Regions from separate parts of the Streptomyces incarnatus genome, predicted to be linked through region 2. Evidence: riboswitches for the same ligand, from Rfam matches in the RefSeq annotation. Region 2 holds a riboswitch; the other holds the start of a gene.

Region 1 (11,047 bases), 4.4 Mb from region 2:
TCCAGTCAGTCCTCGTACGCGTCCAGCGGCGGGCAGGAGCACACCAGGTTGCGGTCGCCGAAGGCCTGGTCGATACGGCGCACCGGCGGCCAGTACTTGTCCGCGGCCGACACACCGGCCGGGAAGACGGCCTCCTCGCGGCTGTAGGCGTGCTTCCACTCACCGCCGAGCGCGGCGGAGGTGTGGGGGGCGTTCCGCAGCGGGTTGTCCTCCGCCGGCCACTCCCCCGCACCGACCTTCTCGATCTCCGCGCGGATGGCGATCATCGCGTCGCAGAACCGGTCCAGCTCGATGAGGTCCTCCGACTCGGTCGGCTCGATCATCAGGGTGCCGGCCACTGGGAAGGACATGGTCGGCGCGTGGAAGCCGTAGTCGATCAGGCGCTTGGCCACGTCGTCCACGCTCACGCCGGTCGCCTTGGTCAGCGGGCGCAGGTCGATGATGCACTCGTGCGCGACCAGGTTGCCGGGACCGGTGTAGAGCACCGGGTAGTGCGGCTCCAGGCGCTTGGCGATGTAGTTCGCCGACAGCACGGCCACCTGCGTGGCGCGCTTGAGGCCCTCGCCGCCCATGAGGCGGACGTACGCCCACGAGATCGGCAGGATGCCCGCCGAACCCCAGGGAGCGGCCGAGATCGGGCCGACACCCGTCTCCGGGCCCGCGGCCGGCTGCAGCGGGTGGTTCGGCAGGTACGGCGCCAGGTGCGAGCGGACCGCGACCGGGCCGACGCCGGGGCCGCCGCCGCCGTGCGGGATGCAGAACGTCTTGTGCAGGTTCAGGTGGGAGACGTCACCGCCGAAGTGGCCCGGCTTGGCGAGGCCGACCAGGGCGTTGAGGTTGGCGCCGTCGACGTACACCTGGCCGCCGGCCTCGTGGACCTGGGCGCAGATGTCGGCGACGTGCTCCTCGAAGACGCCGTGCGTCGACGGGTAGGTGATCATCAGCACCGCCAGCTCGTCGCGGTACTGCTCGATCTTCGCCCGCAGGTCCTCGACGTCGATCTCGCCGTCCTCGGCGGTCCTGACGACGACGACCTTCATGCCGGCCATCACGGCGCTGGCCGCGTTGGTGCCGTGCGCGGAGGACGGGATCAGGCAGACGGTGCGCTGCTCGTCGCCGTTCGCACGGTGGTAGCCGCGTACGGCCAGCAGGCCGGCCAGCTCGCCCTGCGAACCGGCGTTCGGCTGCAGGGAGACCTTGTCGTAGCCGGTGACCTCGGCGAGACGTTCCTCCAGCTCACGGATGAGCGTGAGGTAGCCCTCGGCCTGCTCGGCGGGCGCGAAGGGGTGCAACTGGCCGAACTCGGGCCAGGTGACCGGCTCCATCTCGGTGGTCGCGTTGAGCTTCATGGTGCAGGAGCCCAGCGGGATCATGCCGCGGTCGAGCGCGTAGTCGCGGTCGGCCAGCCTGCGCAGGTAGCGCAGCATCGCGGTCTCGGAACGGTACTGGTGGAAGACCGGGTGGGTGAGGTACGTGTCGGTGCGCAGCAGTGCCTCGGGCAGGGTGTCCTCGGCGGTCGCGTCCAGCGCCTCGATGTCGCCCTCGATACCGAAGGCGGACCACACGGCGGCCAGCTGGGCCCGCTTGGTGGTCTCGTCGCAGGCGATCGACACGTGGTCGGCGTCGGCCAGGTGCAGGTTGACGCCGTTCTTCCGGGCCGCGGCCACCACCTCGGCGGCCCTGCCGGGCACGCGCGCGGTGAGGGTGTCGAAGAAGGCGCCGTGCACGATCTCCACGCCGCCCGCCTTCAGACCCTCGGCGAGGATGGTGGCGTACCGGTGCGTGCGCCGGGCGATGGTCCGCAGGCCCTCCGGCCCGTGGTAGACGGCGTACATGCCGGCCATCACGGCGAGCAGCACCTGGGCGGTGCAGATGTTGCTGGTCGCCTTCTCCCGGCGGATGTGCTGCTCACGGGTCTGCAGCGCGAGCCGGTAGGCCTTGTTGCCGTCGGCGTCGACGGAGACGCCCACGAGACGGCCGGGCAGGCTGCGCGCGAACTTCTCGTGCACCGCCATGTAGCCGGCGTGCGGGCCGCCGAAGCCCATCGGCACACCGAAGCGCTGGGTGGTGCCGACGGCGATGTCCGCGCCGAGCTCGCCCGGCGAGGTCAGCAGGGTCAGCGCGAGCAGGTCGGCGGCGACGGTGACGAGCGCGCCGAGCTCGTGGGCCTGGTCGATGACCGGCTTGATGTCGCGTACGGCACCGGAGGCGCCCGGGTACTGGATCAGCACGCCGTTGATCTCACGCGCGGCGATGTCGGCCGGGATGCCGTCGCTGAGGTCGGCGACGACGACCTCGACACCGGTCGGCTCGGCCCGGGTCTCGATCACGGCGATGGTCTGCGGCAGCGCGTCCGCGTCGACCAGGAACAGGCCCTTCTTGTTCCGGCCCATGCGGCGGGACAGCGCCATGGCCTCGGCGGCGGCGGTGCCCTCGTCGAGCAGGGAGGCGCCGGAGGTGGGCAGCCCGGTGAGGTCGGCGACCACCGTCTGGAAGTTCAGCAGGGCTTCGAGGCGGCCCTGGGAGATCTCCGGCTGGTACGGCGTGTACGCCGTGTACCAGGCGGGGTTCTCCATGACGTTGCGCAGGATGACGGGCGGGGTGAAGGTGCCGTAGTACCCGAGTCCGATCATGGAGTCGAGGACCTGGTTCCGGTCGGCGAGCGAGCGCAGCTCGGCGAGCACCTCGGCCTCGGTGCGGGCGCCCGGCAGGTCGAGGGCGTCGGCGTTCTTGATCACATCGGGGACCGCCGCGGCGGTCAGTTCGTCCAGCGAGCCGTAGCCGACCTGCGCGAGCATCTTGGCCCGCGCCTCCTGGTCGGGCCCGATGTGGCGCTGCTCGAACGGGATACCCGCTTCGAGCTCCGAGAGCGGAATGCGATGGGCGGTCATTGCGGAGGCCTCCTGGTCTGACACGACCTTCGAGGGCACCACGGCGCGGGTGCCCGGACGGCCTCCCCCTCTGTCATCTCAACCTGAGAGCTTCACCGGGCACGCCCCGGCTTTCACCGTCGGTGAGAGCGGAAGCCGTCGACACCCGCTCTGCTTTCCAGAGTGACCTCGTCCGTGCGGTACGTGAGCCTGAGAGATTCCGGGGAGGATTTGCTCCTTCGGCGCCTCCGAGGTGGTCGGAGGACTCTCCCGCACGGGGTCAGCAGCCGCTGTCAGCCTACCAGCGAGGTCAACGCACGGGCCCTCGAGTGGCCGCCTCCCTGAATGTGCTCTTTCGTAGTGCTTACGGATGAGTTGCGACCAAGTGGAGGGAGACGGACCGTGCAGACCGAGATCGATCCGCGCAACCTGATCGGCCGCAAGGCGTTCGACCGCAACGGCACCAAGATCGGCACCATCGACGAGGTGTACCTCGACGACGCGACCGGCGTGCCCGAGTGGGCGGCCATACGCACCGGCCTGTTCTCCCGCGACGCCTTCGTCCCCCTGGAGCCGAGCGAACTGATCGAGGGCTCCCTCCACGTCCCCTTCGACCGCGCCCTGATCAAGGACGCCCCGGACTTCGGCGTGGGCCGCCATCTCTCCCCCGAACAGGAGCTCCAGCTCTACCACCACTACGGCCTGGACGTGACCTCACCTCCTCCCGTACCGGACCACGACTTCGGCAAACTGGCGGGTTCGGAGGAGACGTGAGCCCTCTGATCCACCTCCGGACTCCGATGATCCACCTCCGGGGCCCGGCGACCCACCTCCGAGGCCCGGTGACCCATCTCCGGGGCCCGGTGATCCACCTCCGAGGCCCGGTGATCCACCTCCGGGGCCCGGTGATCCGCCTCCGAGGTCCGGTGTTCTTCCTCCGGGGTCCGGGGCGGAGCCCCGTGTCGGCCACTGCTTGACCGACCGAGACGGGCGGGCGGGTGGGCAAGCTCCAAAACCAGGGGCAACGGATCAGCGGCCTCCAGCGCAGGATCATCGACAAAAAACGTCCGCACCCGCCCCGGAGGGGACTGCGGCGTCTCGAACCGCACGGTCACCCGCCCCAGCCCACTCCCCTGCACCCACCCATGCCCGTACTCCGTATGCCGTATGTCCTGCCCTGCGCGCCACTGGCGTTCCACGGGCTCCGGCCGCTCCGCCACGGCCTCCCCCTCAGCCCTTTCCGGCTCATCCGCCGGAGGCAGTGGCATCGCCTGCGCGAACAGGTCCTCCTGGGTGTAGTCGGCGAGCCCGGAAACACCCACGCCCAGCAGCCGTACCCCACCCGTGGTGTCCACCGAGTCCAGCAGCCGCGCGGCCGCCTCCCGTACGACCGCCGGATCGTCCGTGGGCCCTCTGAGCGTCTCGGAGCGGGTCAGGGTCGAGAAGTCGTACCTGCGCACCTTGAGCACGATCGTCCGCCCCGAAAGCCCCGCCCCGCGCAGCCTCCCCACACACCGGTCCGCGAGCCGCCGCACCTCCAGCCCGATCCGCAGCCGGTCGTGGATGTCCACGTCGTAGGTGTCCTCGACCGACACCGACTTCGCCTCGCGCTCGGCCACCACGGGCCGTTCGTCATGGGCCAGCGCCATGGCGTACAGCGCGTGCCCGTGCGCCTTGCCGAGCAGCCGGACCAGCTCGTCCTCGCCCGCCTCGGCCAGCTCCTCGACCGTCGTGATCCCGGCCCGGCGGAGATGGTCGCCGGTGGCCGGCCCGACCCCCGGCAGGGTCCGCACCGGCATCGGCCCCAGCAGCGCCCGCTCGGATCCCGGCTCGATGAGCACCAGGCCGTCCGGCTTGGCCTGCTCCGAGGCGATCTTGGCGAGCATCTTGGAGGCGGCTAGCCCCACCGATCCGGTCAGCCCCGTGACCGCTTGGATGTCCGCGCGCAGCTTGACCCCGGCCAGCCGCGCCGACTCCTCGTCCCAGGCCGTCCCGCCGGCCTCCAGGTCCACGAACGCCTCATCCAGGCTGAGCGGCTCCACCAGCGGCGACAGCTCCCGCAGCAGCGCCATCACCTGCTCGCTGATCGCCCGGTACACGGTGAAGCGCGGGACCAGATACGCGGCGTTGGGTGCCAGCCGGCGTGCCTGGGCCATGGGCATCGCCGAGTGGACCCCGAAGACACGTGCCTCGTACGACGCGGTGGCCACCACCCCACGCGGCCCGAGTCCGCCCACGACGACCGCCTTCCCGCGCAGGCTCGGCTTGGATGCCTGCTCCACCGAGGCGTAGAAGGCATCCATGTCGAGATGCAGGATCGTGGGCGCGTTTCTCACATCTCCGATGCTGCACCACGGCACTGACAATGCCCCCGCCGCGGAGGGGGGCCCGTGTCAAAGCGCGGGAGCGGTGTCAGACGGCCCGGTTACGGCGCCGCGCCAGCTCGTCCGCGGGATTGTGCCCGACCAGGGTCTCGCCGGTGTCGATGCGCTCCCCGTGCAGCTGGGAGAGTGCGCTTTCCACGTCCCGCCACACCACGCCGACGGCGATCCCGAAGATGCCCTGACCACCCTGGAGCAGGGCGTGGACCTCGTCCGGCGAGGTGCACTCGTACACCGTGGCGCCATCGCTCATCAGGGTCATCCGCTCCAGGTCACGGAAACCGCGTTCCCTGAGGTGCTGCACGGCCGTGCGGATGTTCTGCAGCGAGACACCGGTGTCCAGGAACCGCTTGACGATCTTCAGGACGACGACGTCCCGGAAGCTGTACAGCCGCTGCGTGCCCGACCCGTACGCGGGCCGTACGCTCGGCTCGACGAGCCCGGTGCGGGCCCAGTAGTCGAGCTGCCGGTAGGTGATGCCAGCGGCCGCACAGGCCGTGGGCCCCCGATAGCCGATCTGCTCGGACGTCATGGCCGCCGCCCCTCCGCCGTTCGGCACCGCTGTCGGCCGTTGCGGAGCGTGATCCACCGCGCTGCTGTGAACCGGGTACGGACCGCTCTCCCCGAAACCGCGCACGGGGGCACCCCCAGCCGTACCGTCGCCGCTGGTTCTCACGCCGACCTCCGTCCTTGACCTGCCTTCACGACGGTAGGCAGTCACCAGGGGTGCGTCAACGATCGCCACACTCGGCACGCCGAGTGATAATCACCCTAGGAGTGGTTTCCCGTGCCCCACCGCGGGGAAAGGCTAGCCGAATGCTTTCGGGGGAGGCCGTAGGACGCTCTCCTTGGCCGGTGGCACATGCCCGCGCGCCGGGCGCCGATATGCACCGGCCGTGCACCCTCACTGGCTGCTGGTGCCGAAGTCCTCGGGCGAGATCTGGTCGAGGAACTCGCGGAACTTCTCCACCTCGTCCTCCTGCTCGTCCGGGATGGCGATGCCGGCGTCGTCCAGCACCGCGTCACTGCCGTAGATCGGCGTCCCCGTCCGCAGGGCCAGCGCTATGGCGTCGGAGGGACGGGCGCTGACTTCGACACCGCTGGCGAAGACCAGCTCCGCGTAGAAGACACCTTCACGTAGATCGGTGATGCGTACCTCGGTCAGCTCCTGGCCGACGGCCTCCAGCACGTCCTTGAACAGGTCGTGGGTCAGCGGCCTGGCGGGGGCCATGCCCTGCTGGGCGAAGGCGATCGCCGTCGCCTCCCCCGGCCCGATCCAGATGGGGAGGTAACGGTCGCCTCCCACTTCGCGCAGGAGCACGATCGGTTGGTTGGAGGGCATTTCGACCCGGACACCTACGACATCGAGCTCGTTCACACAGCAACCCTAGGCCGTGCCCGCGACATTTGGGTAGTCGGGCCGGGAACAGGTGCCCGATCCGGCCGCTGGCAGCCCCCGGCCTTCACGGCAGCCGCACCCCGAGCGCGGTCTGCACCAGTGCGGCGTGCAGCTTCACCGTGAGCGCCGCCAGCTCCTTCGCCCGGGCCTCGGCATGGGCCCTGGTCTGGGGGTTGCGGTGGCGCCTCAGCGGGGCCACCACCTGGTCGACCAGCCCGGCCTCGCGGTCGGCGGCCGCCTTCATCACCCGCAGATGGCGTGGCTCGATACCGAAGCGGCCCAGTGCGGCGACGAGCGAGGCCACGGTGACCGCCTCGGCGTCGTACACCCCGTCCGCCAGGGGAGCGATGAGCCCGTACGACTCCCACTCCTTGAGGTCGCCCTCGTCGATCTCCGCGGTCGCCAGCAGCTCGGCCCTGCCGACCCGGGCCACGGTGGGCGCCGCGGCCGGCTCCGGAACGTCCTCGGCGGTGCGCTGACGGCCCACGACCGGCAGCTGGACGGCCTCGCCCCGCTCCATGGCGTCCAGATGCTCGCGGATCACCTTGAGCGGCAGATAGTGGTCCCGCTGCATCCGCAGGACATGCGCCAGGCGCTCGACGTCCCCGGCGCTGAACTTGCGGTACCCCGAAGGCGTCCGCTGCGGCTCGATGAGCCCCTCCGACTCCAGGAAACGGATCTTGGAGATGGTGACTTCGGGGAACTCGTCGCGCAGCGCGTTCAGCACCGTGCCGATGCTCATCAGCCCACTGTCCCTGGCGGCGGTACCGCTTCCGGCACCGCCGCTCGGTGTTTGAAGCATGGACCTTCCCTGGGAGTCCCCCCGGACACCGGTCCGGGGGCGGGTCAGATGCCCTGCCGGCTCGCGTAGAACACCAGCCGGTACTTGCCGATCTGCACCTCGTCACCGTTCGACAGAGCCACCTGGTCGATCCGCTCGCGGTTGACGTACGTGCCGTTCAGACTGCCCACGTCGGCCACCGTGAACGAGCCGTCCGCGAGGCGCCGGAACTCCACGTGCCGACGCGAGACCGTGACGTCGTCCAGGAAGATGTCGCTCTGCGGATGACGGCCGGCCGTGGTCAGGTCGCTGTCCAGCAGGAAGCGGCTGCCCGAGTTCGGTCCGCGGCGCACCACCAGCAGGGCCGAGCCCATGGGCAGCGCGTCCACCGCGGCCTGCGCCTCGGGCGACAGCATCGGCACCTGGGTCTGGCCGGTGACCTCGGAGTCGTAGGCCTCGAGACCCGAGATCGAAATGGTGGACGTCGTCTCGGCGGCACGCTCCGGGGCCACTCCGGGGCGCAGCGGCGCGCCACAGTTGGAGCAGAAGCGGGCGTTCTCCGCGTTGCGGTTACCGCACCTCGTACACACCAGGACCGACATCGACGGATCCTCCTGCGGCTGCCCCGCCGGGGCGTTGGACGCGTACGGACCGGGGGCGAACCCTCCACCCGCACCTGAGGTTGACGGTTGCCCGAAACCTATGCCGCCGGACTGGGCAGGGTCAACCGACGCCCCGCCCTGACCTCCGGAAATGTCACCGCCCGGACCAGCCACCTGGTCCCGGAACAGCGGGCGCTGGCCCTCCGCGTCAGGCTGCGCGCGGTGCCGAGCGGTCGCGTTGTCGCTGCCCTCTCGCGCGCTCTTGCGGAACAACTTCGCAAACAACTTCACGGGCGATTCCCCTTGACCGAAACAGACCCGCCCGTGGGGCAGGACGAACCCTGATTGCCTACACCGGCCGAGCCGGACATTCTCACAACGTCCGTATCCACCGGACAGTTTCCACCACGCACCACTCCTTCGGTGCGCCGACCCCCCGCAACCTCATGCCCCTGCCGGATGTCCCCCATGCACCGCCGGTTCACTGGGAGGACGACCGAGCGTAGTCAGGCCGCTTCGCCTGTCGCAAGGCGTCCACGACGATCTTGTCCGACTGCTGGACCGTCACCGTGGCCTGCTCCTTCTCCAGTGTCTGCACCACGCCTCCCGGGATGTTCAGCGCCGGCTCCAGATCCTGCGGCTTGCCGATGACCTTGAAACGATAGGGGGCGTTGATCTTGTTCCCGTCGACGCCGACTCCGTTGCCCGAGTCCGTGAAGTAGGTGTTCGCGACCACTCGGACCCCGTTCACCTGGATCGCCTCCGCACCGGCCGCGCGCAGCTCCTGGATCGCGTCGAGCAGCATGTCCGCCTTGACCGTCCCCTTCGTGTCCTCGATCGTCATCGTGATGCCGGGACCCTGCGCCGCCACGGTGCCCGCCAGGATGCCGAGTTGCTTCTCCTTCTCGGCCGTCTGCTTGCGAGCCTCCGCCGCCTGGTCGGAGCTGCTCTGCAGTTCCTGGCGCTGCTTTTCGAGTCCCTGCTTCTCGTCCTCAAGACGCTGAGTACGCGAATCCAGTTCATCGAGAATGCGCACAAGATCCTCCTGGCGTGCGCCGCGCAGCGCGCTGTCCGTTTCGCTGTTGGAGGCCACCTGCACCGCCAGGCCGAAGCCGAGGCCGAACAACAGCACGGCGACGATGAGTTGGGCCCGGGTGAACCGCGGCGGCCACACTCCCTTGACCAGCCGCTGCCGCCCGGTCAGCTGCCCTTCGGCCTGCTGCTCCGGTTCCGGCTCCGGTGCCCGCGCGGGTACCTCTTCGGGCAGTTCCCTGCGCAGCCGGTTCTCCGGCTCTTCCGCCTTCCGCGGAGTATCCGGCCTTTCCGGCTTCTCTGGCCTCTCCGGCCTCTCCGGCCTCTCCGGCCTCTCCGGCTTCTCTGGCCTCTCCGGCTTCTTCTGCTGCTCCGGCGTCTTCTGCTGCTCCGGCTGCTCGTCCGGCTCGTTCTGCTCGCTCATCGATGTCACGCCCGGAACACGTGCCGCCGGATCGCCGCGGCGTTGGAGAAGATCCGGATGCCGAGGACGACCACGACACCCGTGGACAGCTGCGCACCGACGCCCAACTTGTCGCCCAGGAACACGATCAGCGCGGCGACGACCACGTTCGACAGGAACGACACCACGAAGACCTTGTCGTCGAAGATCCCGTCGAGCATGGCCCGCAGACCGCCGAACACGGCGTCCAGCGCCGCGACGACGGCGATCGGCAGATACGGCTCGACGACCGCCGGAACCTCGGGCCGGACCAACAGGCCGGCCACGACTCCCACGACGAGGCCCAGTACGGCGATCACGATGTGCCCTTCTCCGTCTTCTCGGTCTTCTCGGTCTTCCCGGTGCCCGGCTGTGCCGTGCGTACGATCACACTCGGTGCGGCGGGCAACCGCAGGTCGCCCTCCGCGGAGATGGTGGCGCGGATGCCGAAGTTCTGCTCCAGGGCGTGCAGGTACAAGCCGTCCGCGCTGTTCTGGAACTCGGTGCTCAACCGGTGCCCGTCCCCCACCGCCAGCACCGTGTACGGCGGCACCAGCGGCCTGTTGTCGACCAGTATCGCGTCTCCCGCGGCCCTGATCGCGGACAGGGCGGTCAGCCGCTGCCCGTTGATGGAGACGGCCTCGGCGCCGGACTGCCACAGCCCGTTCACCACGCGCTGCATGTCCCGGTCGCGCACCCGGCCGGTGTCGGAGAATCCTGAGGTCTCCCGCGGGTTGGTCCCGTCACCGCCGGTGCTGGCCTCCTTGGCGTCGTCCACGACGAGCTTGACGCCCGGACCGTGGACCGCCGTGGCGCCCGACAGCACGCCCACCAGGTCCGCCTGCGCGCTGCCGCCGCTCGACTTCAGCGCCACCCGCTGCCGCGCGCTGACGTCGTCCCGGAGCCGGTCGACCGTGCCCTCCAGCTTGTCGGCGTTCGCCGTCTCGCTGTCGATGCGGTCGATCAGTTCCTGCCGCTCCTTGGCGACCACGGGCGCCGCCGCCTGCGTCTGTGCCGCCCCGACGGTCACGACCAGCGCCGCGAGGACGAGGCCGGCCGCGAGACCGAGCTTCGCCCTCAGGGTCCTGGGCAGGCCGCCCTCGCCCGCGGACTTCCTGCGGGCGGCGGCCTCGGCGTACCCGTCGTCGAGGCTGTGGTCCATGACGTTGGTGATCAACGACATGGAGGCGTCCGGGCGCTGCGACCGCGGGGGTCTGCTCCGAACGGGGGGTTGCTGCGGCATGCCGCACATCGTCGCATGTCGAGAGGAGTACCTCCGAATGGCCCCACCCACGTGCCGGACAGGCCCCCTTGGGGGACACTTGTCCGGCACGCGCGCGTGCGTGGGTTCTGCCGTCCGGTGGTCTTGTCCTCTTAGCGCATCCTCTTACCGTCCGGCGCTGTCCACGACGGCCGACCACTCGTCCAGCAGGGCCTGCGCCGAGGCGTCGTCGGGGCCCTCGGCCCACAGGTGGGTGACGGCCTCGGCCGGGTCGGGCAGCACCATCACCCAGCGTCCGTCCGTCTCCACGACCCGCAC
Region 2 (11,047 bases):
CTGGAGGTCGAGGTCGAAGGAGGAGAGGTTCTGCGTGGCGCGCGCGGTGAGGGTCGTACGGCCCTGCAGGCGGCCGGTGTCGGGGGCGTAGGCGACGTCGAGGTCGTAGTGGAGGGCGTCGAAGCCGCCGTTGCCGAGGTTCGGGAAGTAGGAGTCGCCGATGCCGGGGGCGCCGGGGGTGGGGGCGGGCGCGGCGGCGATGACGAGGAAGGAGACCGCCGCGGTCGCGACGGTCCCCAGACGTGCCGAACGGGAGAGTGCCATCAGTCGTCCCTTTCGAGCGTGTGCCGATCAGTGGTCGGACACGGACGACTGTGCGCTCTCCCGCTCAGGCATGTACATGACTTTGCCTAGTTGTCATGTGCTACTTGCCGGTTGACTCCTGGGAGCCGGATTCGGAGGCCTCGGTGGATTCCTCAGTGGATTCCTCAGAGGTGTCCTCGGCGGTCGCCGCGGACGCCTCCGCGGCGGTCTCCTCGGCAGCCTCCTCCGCGGGCGCGGTCTCCTCAGCTGCCTCTTCGGCCAGCTCCGCCGCCACCGCCGCCGACGTCTCGGCGGACTCCGCGAGGACCTCGTCGGCGACCAGTTCGGCCGCCTCCTTGGCCGCGGAGAGCAGCACCGTGTCCTGCGGGGCCTGGTCCGCGAAGTTCTCCGGGTGGTGGCACGCCACCCGCTGACCGGGCCTCAGCTCCAGCAGCGCCGGCTCGGTCGTCCGGCAGATCTCCGTCGCCTTCCAGCACCGGGTGTGGAAGCGGCAGCCGCTGGGCGGCGCGATCGGGGAGGGCACGTCGCCCTTGAGCAGGATGCGCTCGCTCTTGACGTTCTTCCGCTTCGGGTCCGGGATCGGCACCGCCGACATCAGCGCCTTGGTGTACGGGTGCATCGGCGCCTTGTACAGCGAGTCCCGGTCGGCGAGCTCCACGACCTTGCCGAGGTACATCACCGCGATCCGGTCCGAGACGTGCCGGACGACCGAGAGGTCGTGCGCGATGATCACGTACGTCAGGCCCAGCTCCTCCTGGAGGTCGTCCAGCAGGTTCACGACCTGCGCCTGGATCGACACGTCCAGCGCGGACACCGGCTCGTCGGCGACCACCAGCTTCGGCTTCAGGGCGAGCGCGCGGGCGATGCCGATGCGCTGGCGCTGGCCGCCGGAGAACTCGTGCGGGTAGCGGTTGTAGTGCTCGGGGTTGAGACCGACCACCGACAGCAGCCGCTGCACTTCCTTCTTGATGCCGCCCTCGGGCTCGACGCCCTGGAGCTTGAAGGGCGCGCCGACGATCGTGCCGATGGTGTGGCGCGGGTTCAGCGACGAGTACGGGTCCTGGAAGATCATCTGCACGTCGCGGCGCATGGGACGCATCCCGCCCACGCCGAGGTGCGTGATGTCCTTGCCCTCGAACTCCACCGTGCCGGCGGTCGGTTCGAGCAGCCGGGTGATCAGCCGGCCCATGGTCGACTTGCCGCAGCCCGACTCGCCCACGACGCCCAGGGTCTCGCCCTTGCGCACCTCGAAGTCGATGCCGTCCACGGCGCGCACCGCCCCGACCTGCCGCTGCAGCAGGCCCTTGCGGATCGGGAAGTGCTTCTGGAGTCCGGTCACCTTCAGCAGGATCTCGCCGTCGGAGACGGCGGTGGCCTCGGTGGCGGCACCGTCACTCTGCGCGGGGATGCTCACTTTTTCGTCGCTCACAGCTTCGGCGCAATCTCTTCGGTCCAGATACGCTCCCGCTGCTCCTGCGTCATGTGGCAGGCCGCCCAGTGTCCGCTGCCGACCTCGGTCAGCTCGGGGCGGACCGTGCGGGTGACGTTGTCCTTCGGGATGTCCGCGTACGGGCAGCGCGGGTTGAAGGCGCAGCCGGACGGGACGTTGATGAGGGAGGGCGGGGAGCCCTTGATCGGGATGAGCCGGTCGGTCTCCTCCCGGTCCAGCCGCGGCATCGAACCGAGCAGGCCCCAGGTGTAGGGGTGCCGGGGCGCCTCGAACACCTCGTCGGCCGGCCCGCGCTCGACGCACCGGCCGCCGTACATGACCAGCAGGTCGTCGGCCATCTCCGCGACCACGCCCAGATCGTGCGTGATCATGATGACCGCGGAGCCGAACTCCTTCTGCAGGTCCCGGATCAGGTCCAGGATCTGCGCCTGCACGGTGACGTCCAGGGCGGTGGTCGGCTCGTCGGCGATGAGCAGCTCGGGGTTGTTCACCAGTGCCATCGCGATCATCGCGCGCTGGCGCATACCGCCGGAGAACTCGTGCGGGTAGCTGTCGACGCGCTTGGCCGGCTCCGGGATGCCCACGCGGTCCAGCATCTCGATCGCCCGCTGCTTGGCGACCTTCTTGGTGACCTTGTGGTGGACCCGGTAGGCCTCGACGATCTGCGCCCCGACCGTGTAGTAGGGGTGCATCGCGGACAGCGGGTCCTGGAAGATCATCGCCATCTTGCGGCCGCGCATCCGCCGGACCTCGTCCGGGTCGGCGCCGATCAGTTCCTGGCCGTCCAGCCAGACCTCGCCGGAGACCTTGGCGTTGGCCGAACGGTGCAGGCCCATCACGCCGAGCGAGGTGACGGACTTGCCGGAACCGGACTCACCGACGATGCCCAGGGTCTTGCCCCGCTGGACGTCGAAGCTGACCCCGTCCACCGACTTGACCAGGCCGTCGTCGGTGTTGAAGTGGATGCGCAGATCGCGTACGGAGAGGAACGCGTCGTCGGCGTCGGAGGGGGCGGTGCCGGCCGGTTCGCCGAGCGCCGCCTTTTCGAGCTTGCTCACGAGTACCTCACGCGGGGGTCGATGGCTGCGTACACCAGGTCGACGACGAGGTTGCAGAAGACGATGAAGAACGCGGCGACCAGGGTCACGCCCATCACGATGGGCAGGTCGTTGTCCTTGATGGCCTGGATGGAGTACGCGCCGACACCCTGCAGGGAGAAGACGGTCTCGGTGAGGACCGCGGTGCCGATGAGGGTGCCGAAGTCCATGCCGAAGATGGTCACGATCGGGGTGAGCGTGGAACGCAGCCCGTGCTTGGTGACGACGACGGCCTCCTTGAGGCCCTTGGCACGTGCCGTCCGGATGTAGTCCTCGCTCATCGTCTCCAGCATGCCCGCCCGGGTGAGCCGGGCGTAGGTGGCGGAGAAGAGGAACGCGAGGCTGATCCAGGGCAGCAGCAGGTGCCAGGCCCAGTCGGCCGGGTTCTGGGTGAACGGCACGTAGTCCGTGCTGTCCCAGATGGGCCACTGGTAGACGAACAGCGCGTTCATCACCTGGCCGGTGAAGAAGATCGGCAGCGAGACGCCGGCGAGCGCGATGAACATCGAGATGCGGTCCACCGGCTTGCCCTTGCGCAGCGCCGAGATGACACCGGTCGTCACACCGAAGATCAGCCAGATCACGGCCGCGCCGACGGCCAGCGAGAAGGAGACCGGGATGCGCTGCTGGAGCTGGGGCCACACTTCGACGTGACTCTTGAAGGAGTACCCGAAGCAGGGGGCGCTGCAGTGCGTCGCATCGGGGCCGAACTTGTAGTCGGCGCCCACGAACAGGCCCTTGATGTAGTCCCAGTACTGGATGTAGATGGGCTGGTCGAGTCCCAGGTTGTGCTTGATCGCGGCAATGGACTCGGGGTTGGCGTCCTTGCCGACGTACTGGGTGGCCAGCTGGGTGGCTGTCTGGCCGCCCAGACGGGGGACCAGGAAGAAGATGGCGAAGGTGACTGCGCTGACCACCAGCAGCAGTACCAATGCGCCGAAGACGCGTCGGATGATGTACGCAGCCACAGCTGTGCGGCTCCGGGGGCCGGGGCGGGGTGTGTCCGCCCCGGCCACCCGGTGCCTTCACCTGCCTTTCAGGGGTATCCGGCCTGCTGTTACTTCGAGGAGCTCAGCAGCAGGTAGTCGTACATGCCGAGGTACGCCTGCGTGACCGTGACGTTGGTCGCGGACGTGGGCCTGATCAGCAGGTTCTTGCGGTAGACGAGCGGGACGATGGAGGCGTTGTCCTGCACCATCTTGTCGATGTCGCCCCAGGCCTTGGTGCGGGCGGCGGCATCGGTGTTGGAGATGGCGGCCTTGAGCGCCGCGTTGATCTTCGGGTCGTTCAGCTCGCTGAGGTTGTTGCCGCCCGAGGGCTTGATGGCCGAACCGTCGATGATCTGGTCCAGGAAGCCGTAGCCCGTGGGCCAGTCGGCACCCCATGCGGTCATCATCATGCCGAGCTTGTGGTCGTGGACGTAGCTCGGGACACCGGCGAAGTTGGAGAAGTACTTACCGGCGGGGAACTGCTTGATGTCGGCGTTGATCCCGACGGCCTTCAGCGAGTTCTGGATGGCCGTGGCCGCGGCGACCTCGGCGGGACGGTCGGAACGGGCCGTCAGCGTGGTGGAGAAGCCGTTCGGCTTGCCGCACAGCTTGAGCTCGGCCTTGGCCTTGGCCACGTCGCCCTTGTTGCCCGGGGTCGGGTACGTGTCGAACTTGGTGTAGCCGTTGACGCTCGGCGGCAGCAGCGTGGTGGCGACGTCACCCTTCGGGGCACCGCCCATGGCGTCGAGCGCCGACTGCTTGTCGACGGCCCACTGGACGGCCTTGCGGCAGTGGATGTTGTCGAACGGCGCCACGTGCTGGTTCAGCGCCATGTACGACGTCGCGCCCGCGTAGGAGTTGTCCGTCTGCTTGGCGTACTTGCCGTTCAGGATCTTCGGCTGGGTCTGCGGCTGCACACCGGCGCCGGCGATGTCGGCCGTGACCTTGTCGGCGAGCAGGTCGTTGTCGATCGAGACCGGGTTGACCTTGAACTTGACGTTGATCTTGTCCGGCAGCGCCTTGCGGATCGGGTCCGTCTTCGGGTCCCAGTTCGGGTTGCGGACGAGGGTGGCGCTGGCGCCCTCCTCGTACGACGAGAACTTGTAGGGACCGGAGGACACGATGTGCTGCACGTACTTCGCACCGTCGTCCTTCGCCTGCGGCACGGGGGCCGTCTGGGAGAAGGTCGCCAGGTAGTCGAAGTCGGCGAACGGCTGGTTCAGGTGGAAGACGATCGTGTTGTCGTCCGGGGTGGCGATGGAGTCCAGGCCCTTCTTGTCCTTGTAGGGGCCCTTGTACTTGTCACCACCCTGCAGGTACGACTTGAAGTACGTCGGGCCGTTGGACAGGGCCTCGGGCGCGAAGTTGGAGCGCTCGATGGCGTACTTGACGTCCTTCGACGTGATCGGGGACCCGTCGTCGAACTTCAGGCCCGGACGCAGGTGGTAGGTCCAGGTTTTGGCGTCCTTGCTCGGCGTACCGAGGGACGTCGCGAGGTCCGGGACGACCGTGAGGCCGTCCTTGCCCGCGGCCGGCTTGAACGTGACGAGGGTCCGCGCGTACAGGCGCGAGAAGTTCTGCACGAAGCCGTAGTAGGTGTTGCCCGGGTCCAGGGAGTCCGGCACGTCGGAGTCCTCCAGCGTGACCGTACCCCCCTTCTTGCTGGACGCGTTGACGATGGAGTTCAGCGCCGCGTCCTTGCTGCCGCTGCCGCCACCACTGCTGCTCTTGCTCCCACCGCCGCAAGCGGCCGCGCTCAGGGAGAGCACCGTGACCGTGGCCACGGCGGTGATAACCCTTCTGGTCTTCACGTTGAGGAAAGCCCCTCTATCGATGGATCACTTGCTGCGAGGGTCGAGCGCGTCACGCAGCCCGTCACCCAGCAGGTTGAAGGCCAGGACGGTGATGAAGATCGCCAGTCCGGGCACGAACATGTACTGCGGATCTGCGGTGTAGAGATCCACGGCATTGCTGAGCATGCCGCCCCAGGAGGCCTGCGGCGGGGCGATGCCGACTCCGAGGAAGCTCAGCGCGGCCTCGAAGAGGATGTTCGTCGGGATGATCAGCGTCGAGTAGACGAGGATCGGCGCGACGAGGTTGGGGAGCAGTTCCCGGAACAGGATGTACGGACCACGGGCTCCCAGGCTGGTGGCGGCCTCGACGAACTCCCGCCTGCGCAGGGTCATCGTCTGGGCGCGCACGATGCGGCCGATGTAGGGCCAGCTGAAGAAGCCGATCACGAAGATCAGCACGGAGATCCGCAGCGGCAGGCCGTTGAGCCCGAAGAAGCCGTCCTGCACCGAGGCCGAGATCGCGATGGCGAACAGCAGCAGCGGGAAGGCCAGGAAGGTGTCCATGAGCTTGCTGATGAGGCTGTCGACCCAGCCGCCGTAGTAGCCGGCGATGACGCCCAGCACGGTGCCGATGACCACCGAGAGGAGGGTGGCGCCGCCGGCGACCAGGAGGGAGACCCAGGAGCCGTCGATGATGCGGGCGAGCATGTCGCGGCCGTACTGCGGGTCCACACCCAGCGGGTGTGCCCAAGTCATGCCGCCGAAGCCGCCCTTGGGCGCGAGGAGCGCCGGGTCGATGAGGTCCTGGTGGAACTTGTCCGGGTCGAGCCCGAAGATCCACTCGATCGGCTTGGCGAGCACCGCCATCAGTACGAGCAGAATGACGACGACGCCGCCCGCCACGGCCACCTTGTCCCGCTTGAACCGGGTCCAGGCGATCTGGCTGAGTGAACGCCCTTCGATCTGGCTCTTCTTGGCCCCGGCGAGCACGGACTCGGGAGGCGCTCCGGCCTCTGCCCCGGTGGTCTCGATCGGTGCGGTCACAGTTGACCTGACCCCTCTCGCCGGTGGTGACCGGCCTTTGTCCGCCGCTGTGGGCGGCTTGGTTCCCTTACCTGCGCCGGCCGCACGTTGGTGACGGCCCAGAGATCCAGCCGATCCTGTGACTGGTTCGGGCACAGGATCGACGGCCTCGCGTCTTGAGAGGCGAGTCTTCAACGGGCTCTCGATCACGCGCCAGGCCTGATGGAGAAAGTATGCATAAACGTGATGCCGCCTAGGGGGTTCCGTTATCCGAACAGGAAAGATCGGCTGCCGGACGTGGACATCGAGGGGCACCCCGCCCCGAACCGGGCGGACATACAGGGTGGTTGAGGACAGGACGCACAGGCGTGACCTGCGTCACAGCGGTTGAGTGCTCAGTAGGACCGGGGGCTCGTGTATCCGTATCCCGGGCCGGCCGCGGGCGCCGGGGCCGCGTGGGCCTCGCGGTCGTAGAACGGCCGGGCGTTCGCCCGCATCCACATCACGACCGGGTCGTAGTCGTCGGTCATCGCGACCGTGGACACCGGCAGGCCCTCCGGGACCGCGCCGACGGACTGCTGCATCATCGCGCGCACCGAGTCGACCGCGGCCGGGGAGGTGTCGTACACGTCCAGGCCGATGGCGAGGTACGGCGCACCGAGCGCCGGCTGCACCCAGGCGCGGCGCAGGGCGCGCAGGGCCGGGGTGCGGTGGGCGTTCTGCGCGAGGAGGGCGTAGAACTGCGGGATCTCGATGCCGGGTTCGGTCAGCCGGAGCGGGCCCGCGGGCTGGCGGTCCAGGCCGGTGGCGATGCGGCGCAGGTCCAGCCAGGGGATGCCGACGCCGCCGCCGGGGGCGTGCGGGTTGAGCCAGAGGCCGTAGTGGTCGGGGTAGAGGGTGCGGGCCACGTCGAGCCCGTCGACGACCTCGTACGACCGGTTCCAGCCGCTGGCCGAGAGCTCCTGGGCGGAGGTGACGCAGGGGGCGTACTGGAAGCCGTCGACCTCCATGTTCCCGTACTGGGCGTCCGGGGAACCGGCCTGGCCGTGCCACAGGAGCATCCAGATCTGGCCGGAGGAGGGGGTGGCGAGGGCGCGGAGCAGGGCCTCGTAGGCGTCGTAGCGGCCGGGGGTGACCTGGCGCAGCGTGTGTTCGACGCCGACGCCGACGCTGCCGCTGTGGCTGGCGCTCACCTGTCGTGCCCTTCTTTTGTGCCCCGGTGTTTGGAGACAGCTTATGCGCCTAGTAGCTCGGGGCCTTGTGTCCGTGCGCGAGTGCGGGGGTGTGGGTGGTACTCGCGCAGGTCCCCGCGCCCCTCGGGTCCGCTGCCCTCCGGCCCGCTGATCAGTGACCGTACTGATAGAACGGCCGCACGTTCGTCCTCAGCCATGCGGCCACCGGGTCGTCCGTCACGTCCAGGAGGACCAGGTTGACCGGCCACTTGACCGGGACTTTGCCGAGGGCCCGGCCGAGGGCCTGCAGGGGGAGGGTGCGCAGGTCGCCCTCCCACTGGGAGAGTTCGACGCCGACGAACATGACCGGGTCGTCCGTCTCTATGGCGGCCAGGCAGCGGCGGGCGGTGCGGACCACGCCGGTCTCGGCGAACTCGGCGGAGGCGGCGGAGAGGAAGTCGATCGGGTCCTCCTGCCAGTCGGGCTCGAAGAGGCGGACCCGGGCGCCGGTGTTCGGGCCGTCCAGCGGGGTACGGCCGGCCCGGCACAGCTCGGCCACCGCCGCGGGCGGGAGCGGGATGCCGACCAGGGCGTCGGGGTTCACCGCGATGCCGACCTGCGGGGGCAGGCCGCGGGCGAACTCCACGGCGGGGGCGATGGTGTACCCCATGTGGGAGCCGGCCGCCTGGCGCAGCTGCTCCTCGGAGCTGAAGACCGGGACGTACACCTGGCCCTCGATGTCCAGGGTGGGCAGGTCGAGCGGGCCGCTGTCCGGGCCGCCGCCGTTCGGCAGCGGGATCCAGAGCAGGCTGCGGCCCAGCACCTCGATGATCCGGCCGGCCGCCGCGGGTATGCCGAGGGAGGCCGAGAGCACCTCCTCCAGCTCGTTGCCGGGCCAGCCGCCGTGCGGCTGGGGGTGCGCCTGTGCCGGGAAGTCCGCGGGAATGTCCGCCGGGAAGTCCATCTGCCTACCGCCTGCTGGGAACCACTGCTGTGACCATGAAGGCTATCGGGTGGTTGTGACAGTGCCCTCCCCCGTGAACTCGATCCGGTGCAGGGCGTCCGCCGCCGGGCGGTCCAGCAGGATCGCCGAGCCGCAGCCGGCGGGCAGCTCGCCCCGTTCGGCCACGGCGAGCAGCCGGGCGGTCGTACGGCGGTGGCGGCGGAAGGCGTAGCAGGAGACGGCCCGGCCGCGCTCGCGCTGGCCCTCGCGGGCGGCCTCGGGGGTGACATCGAGAAGGAGCAGATGGAGGGTGCCGCCGCGGCGCCGTGCCTCGCGGGCGAGCCAGGCGCGCACCCAGGGCTGGGTGCCGCAGTCGTGCACCACGACGCCCTCCCCGGTGCGCAGCGCGCGGCGCAGACCGGCGTAGTGGGCCAGGCGGACCAGAGGCCGGTAGCAGGCATAGGGCAGGAAGCGGGGAGCGCGGGTGTCCCAGCGGTCCCGGGTGTCCTGGGAGTCGACACGGCCGCCCGGGACCGCGCGCCGCATCAGGGTGGACTTGCCGCTGCCGGGCAGGCCGGTGATCACGACCAGGTCGCGGGGGCCGAAGACCAGGGCGCGCGGGCCGCGGCCGGCGCGCTCGCGCAGGTCGCGGACGACCGGCAGCGGGGCGGGACGCTGCCTCGGCACCGCGATGCCGGTCGTGGCGGTGGCGTACACCGGGGTCCTGTTCACCGTGATCGTCCTCCCCTGCCTGCTCGGTAATCTTCATTCCCGTGATGCGTAAAGAGAAGGTAATGGGCGATGTCGGTGGCGGGGTCCGCGTCCTGCCACAGGTCGGTTACAAAAGCCCGCTCGCCGTGCAATGATGTGGCCGCCAACTGCATACCGGCCGCTTGAATCCGCGCGGGAGAGTTCCCAGCAGCCTTCGCTGGGACGCCGAAGGAGCAAGTCCCTCCCTTGAATCTCTCAGGCCCCGTTACCGCGCGGGCGAGGCACATCTGAAAAGCGGGCCGCTGCGACAGTGGCTCCACCCAAGGTGCAAGCCGTGATCGCCCCCGTGGCGGTCCTGGCGAACCTCTCAGGTTCCGATGACAGATGGGGAGGAACGTTGTTCCTCGCCTGTCATTCCCTGGGAGACGACCGACCGATGAGCAGTACCGAACCCACTGAGCTGCGCCACACCGCGCTGGATGCCCTGCATCGCTCGCTCGGTGCGACGATGACCGACTTCGCCGGCTGGGACATGCCGCTGCGCTACGGCTCCGAGCGCGACGAGCACATCGCCGTGCGCACGAAGGCGGGTCTCTTCGACCTCTCCCACATGGGCGAGATCACCGTGACCGGCGACGGGGCGGCCGCGCTCCTGAACTACGCCCTGGTCGGCAACATCGCCTCCGTCGGCGTGGGCCGCGCCCGCTACACCATGATCTGCCAGGCCGACGGCGGCATCCTGGACGACCTGATCGTCTACCGGCTCGCCGAGACCGAGTACCTGGTCGTCGCCAACGCCTCCAACGCCCAGGTGGTGCTGGACGCCCTCGTCGAGCGTTCCGCCGGTTTCGACGCCGAGGTGCGCGACGACCGGGACGCGTACGCGCTGATCGCCGTCCAGGGGCCGGAGTCCCCCGGCATCCTGAAGTCCCTCACCGACGCCGACCTCGACGGCCTGAAGTACTACGCCGGGCTGCCCGGCACGGTCGCCGGCGTCCCGGCCCTGATCGCCCGCACCGGATACACCGGCGAGGACGGCTTCGAGCTGTTCGTGAAGCCCGGGCACGCGGTCGAGCTGTGGCAGGCGCTGACCAAGGCCGGCGAGGGCGTCGGCCTGGTCCCGTGCGGCCTGTCCTGCCGGGACACCCTGCGCCTGGAGGCGGGCATGCCGCTGCACGGGCACGAGCTGACCACCGCGCTCACCCCCTTCGACGCCGGGCTCGGCCGGGTGGTGAAGTTCGAGAAGGAGGGCGACTTCGTGGGGCGCGAGGCGCTCCAGGAGGCCGCCGCCAAGGCCCAGGAGAACCCGCCGCGGGTGCTCGTCGGGCTGGTCGCCGAGGGCCGCCGGGTGCCGCGCGCCGGGTACGCCGTCGTCGCCGGCGGCGCGGTGATCGGCGAGGTCACCTCCGGCGCCCCCTCCCCCACCCTGGGCAAGCCGATCGCCATGGCCTACGTCGACGCGGCGCACGCCGCGCCGGGCACCGAGGGCGTCGGCGTGGACATCCGGGGCAGCCACGAGCCGTACGAGGTCGTGGCTCTGCCGTTCTACAAGCGCCAGAAGTAGACACTGGGCGAGGTCACCGTGTGACCCCGCCCACGTTTCCG

The links. A riboswitch is a leader RNA that binds a small molecule or an ion and turns the genes downstream of it on or off. The one in region 2 is predicted to bind glycine.
Region 1: it holds a riboswitch for glycine, as region 2 does, so the genes downstream of both, gcvP (aminomethyl-transferring glycine dehydrogenase) here and gcvT (glycine cleavage system aminomethyltransferase GcvT) in region 2, are expected to answer to the same signal.

Annotation. Positions count from the first base shown of each region.
Region 1 is NZ_CP011497.1:7,146,841-7,157,887, reverse strand. It holds gene gcvP (aminomethyl-transferring glycine dehydrogenase) at 6-2,891, opposite strand; glycine riboswitch at 3,059-3,153, opposite strand; gene ABB07_RS32415 (PRC-barrel domain-containing protein) at 3,273-3,644, shown strand; gene ABB07_RS32410 (DNA polymerase IV) at 3,566-5,206, opposite strand; gene ABB07_RS32405 (MerR family transcriptional regulator) at 5,283-5,927, opposite strand; gene ABB07_RS32400 (bifunctional nuclease family protein) at 6,156-6,629, opposite strand; gene ftsR (transcriptional regulator FtsR) at 6,715-7,452, opposite strand; gene ABB07_RS32390 (FHA domain-containing protein) at 7,497-8,324, opposite strand; gene ABB07_RS32385 (DUF881 domain-containing protein) at 8,515-9,489, opposite strand; gene ABB07_RS32380 (small basic family protein) at 9,495-9,827, opposite strand; gene ABB07_RS32375 (DUF881 domain-containing protein) at 9,824-10,690, opposite strand; gene ABB07_RS32370 (mannose-1-phosphate guanyltransferase) at 10,895-11,047, opposite strand, start outside.
Region 2 is NZ_CP011497.1:2,709,886-2,720,932, forward strand. It holds gene ABB07_RS11885 (M1 family metallopeptidase) at 1-264, opposite strand, end outside; gene ABB07_RS11890 (ABC transporter ATP-binding protein) at 365-1,678, opposite strand; gene ABB07_RS11895 (ABC transporter ATP-binding protein) at 1,690-2,772, opposite strand; gene ABB07_RS11900 (ABC transporter permease) at 2,769-3,779, opposite strand; gene ABB07_RS11905 (ABC transporter substrate-binding protein) at 3,869-5,611, opposite strand; gene ABB07_RS11910 (ABC transporter permease) at 5,639-6,637, opposite strand; gene ABB07_RS11915 (enhanced serine sensitivity protein SseB C-terminal domain-containing protein) at 7,012-7,809, opposite strand; gene ABB07_RS11920 (enhanced serine sensitivity protein SseB) at 7,961-8,752, opposite strand; gene ABB07_RS11925 (AAA family ATPase) at 8,795-9,469, opposite strand; glycine riboswitch at 9,626-9,723, shown strand; glycine riboswitch at 9,724-9,836, shown strand; gene gcvT (glycine cleavage system aminomethyltransferase GcvT) at 9,879-11,006, shown strand.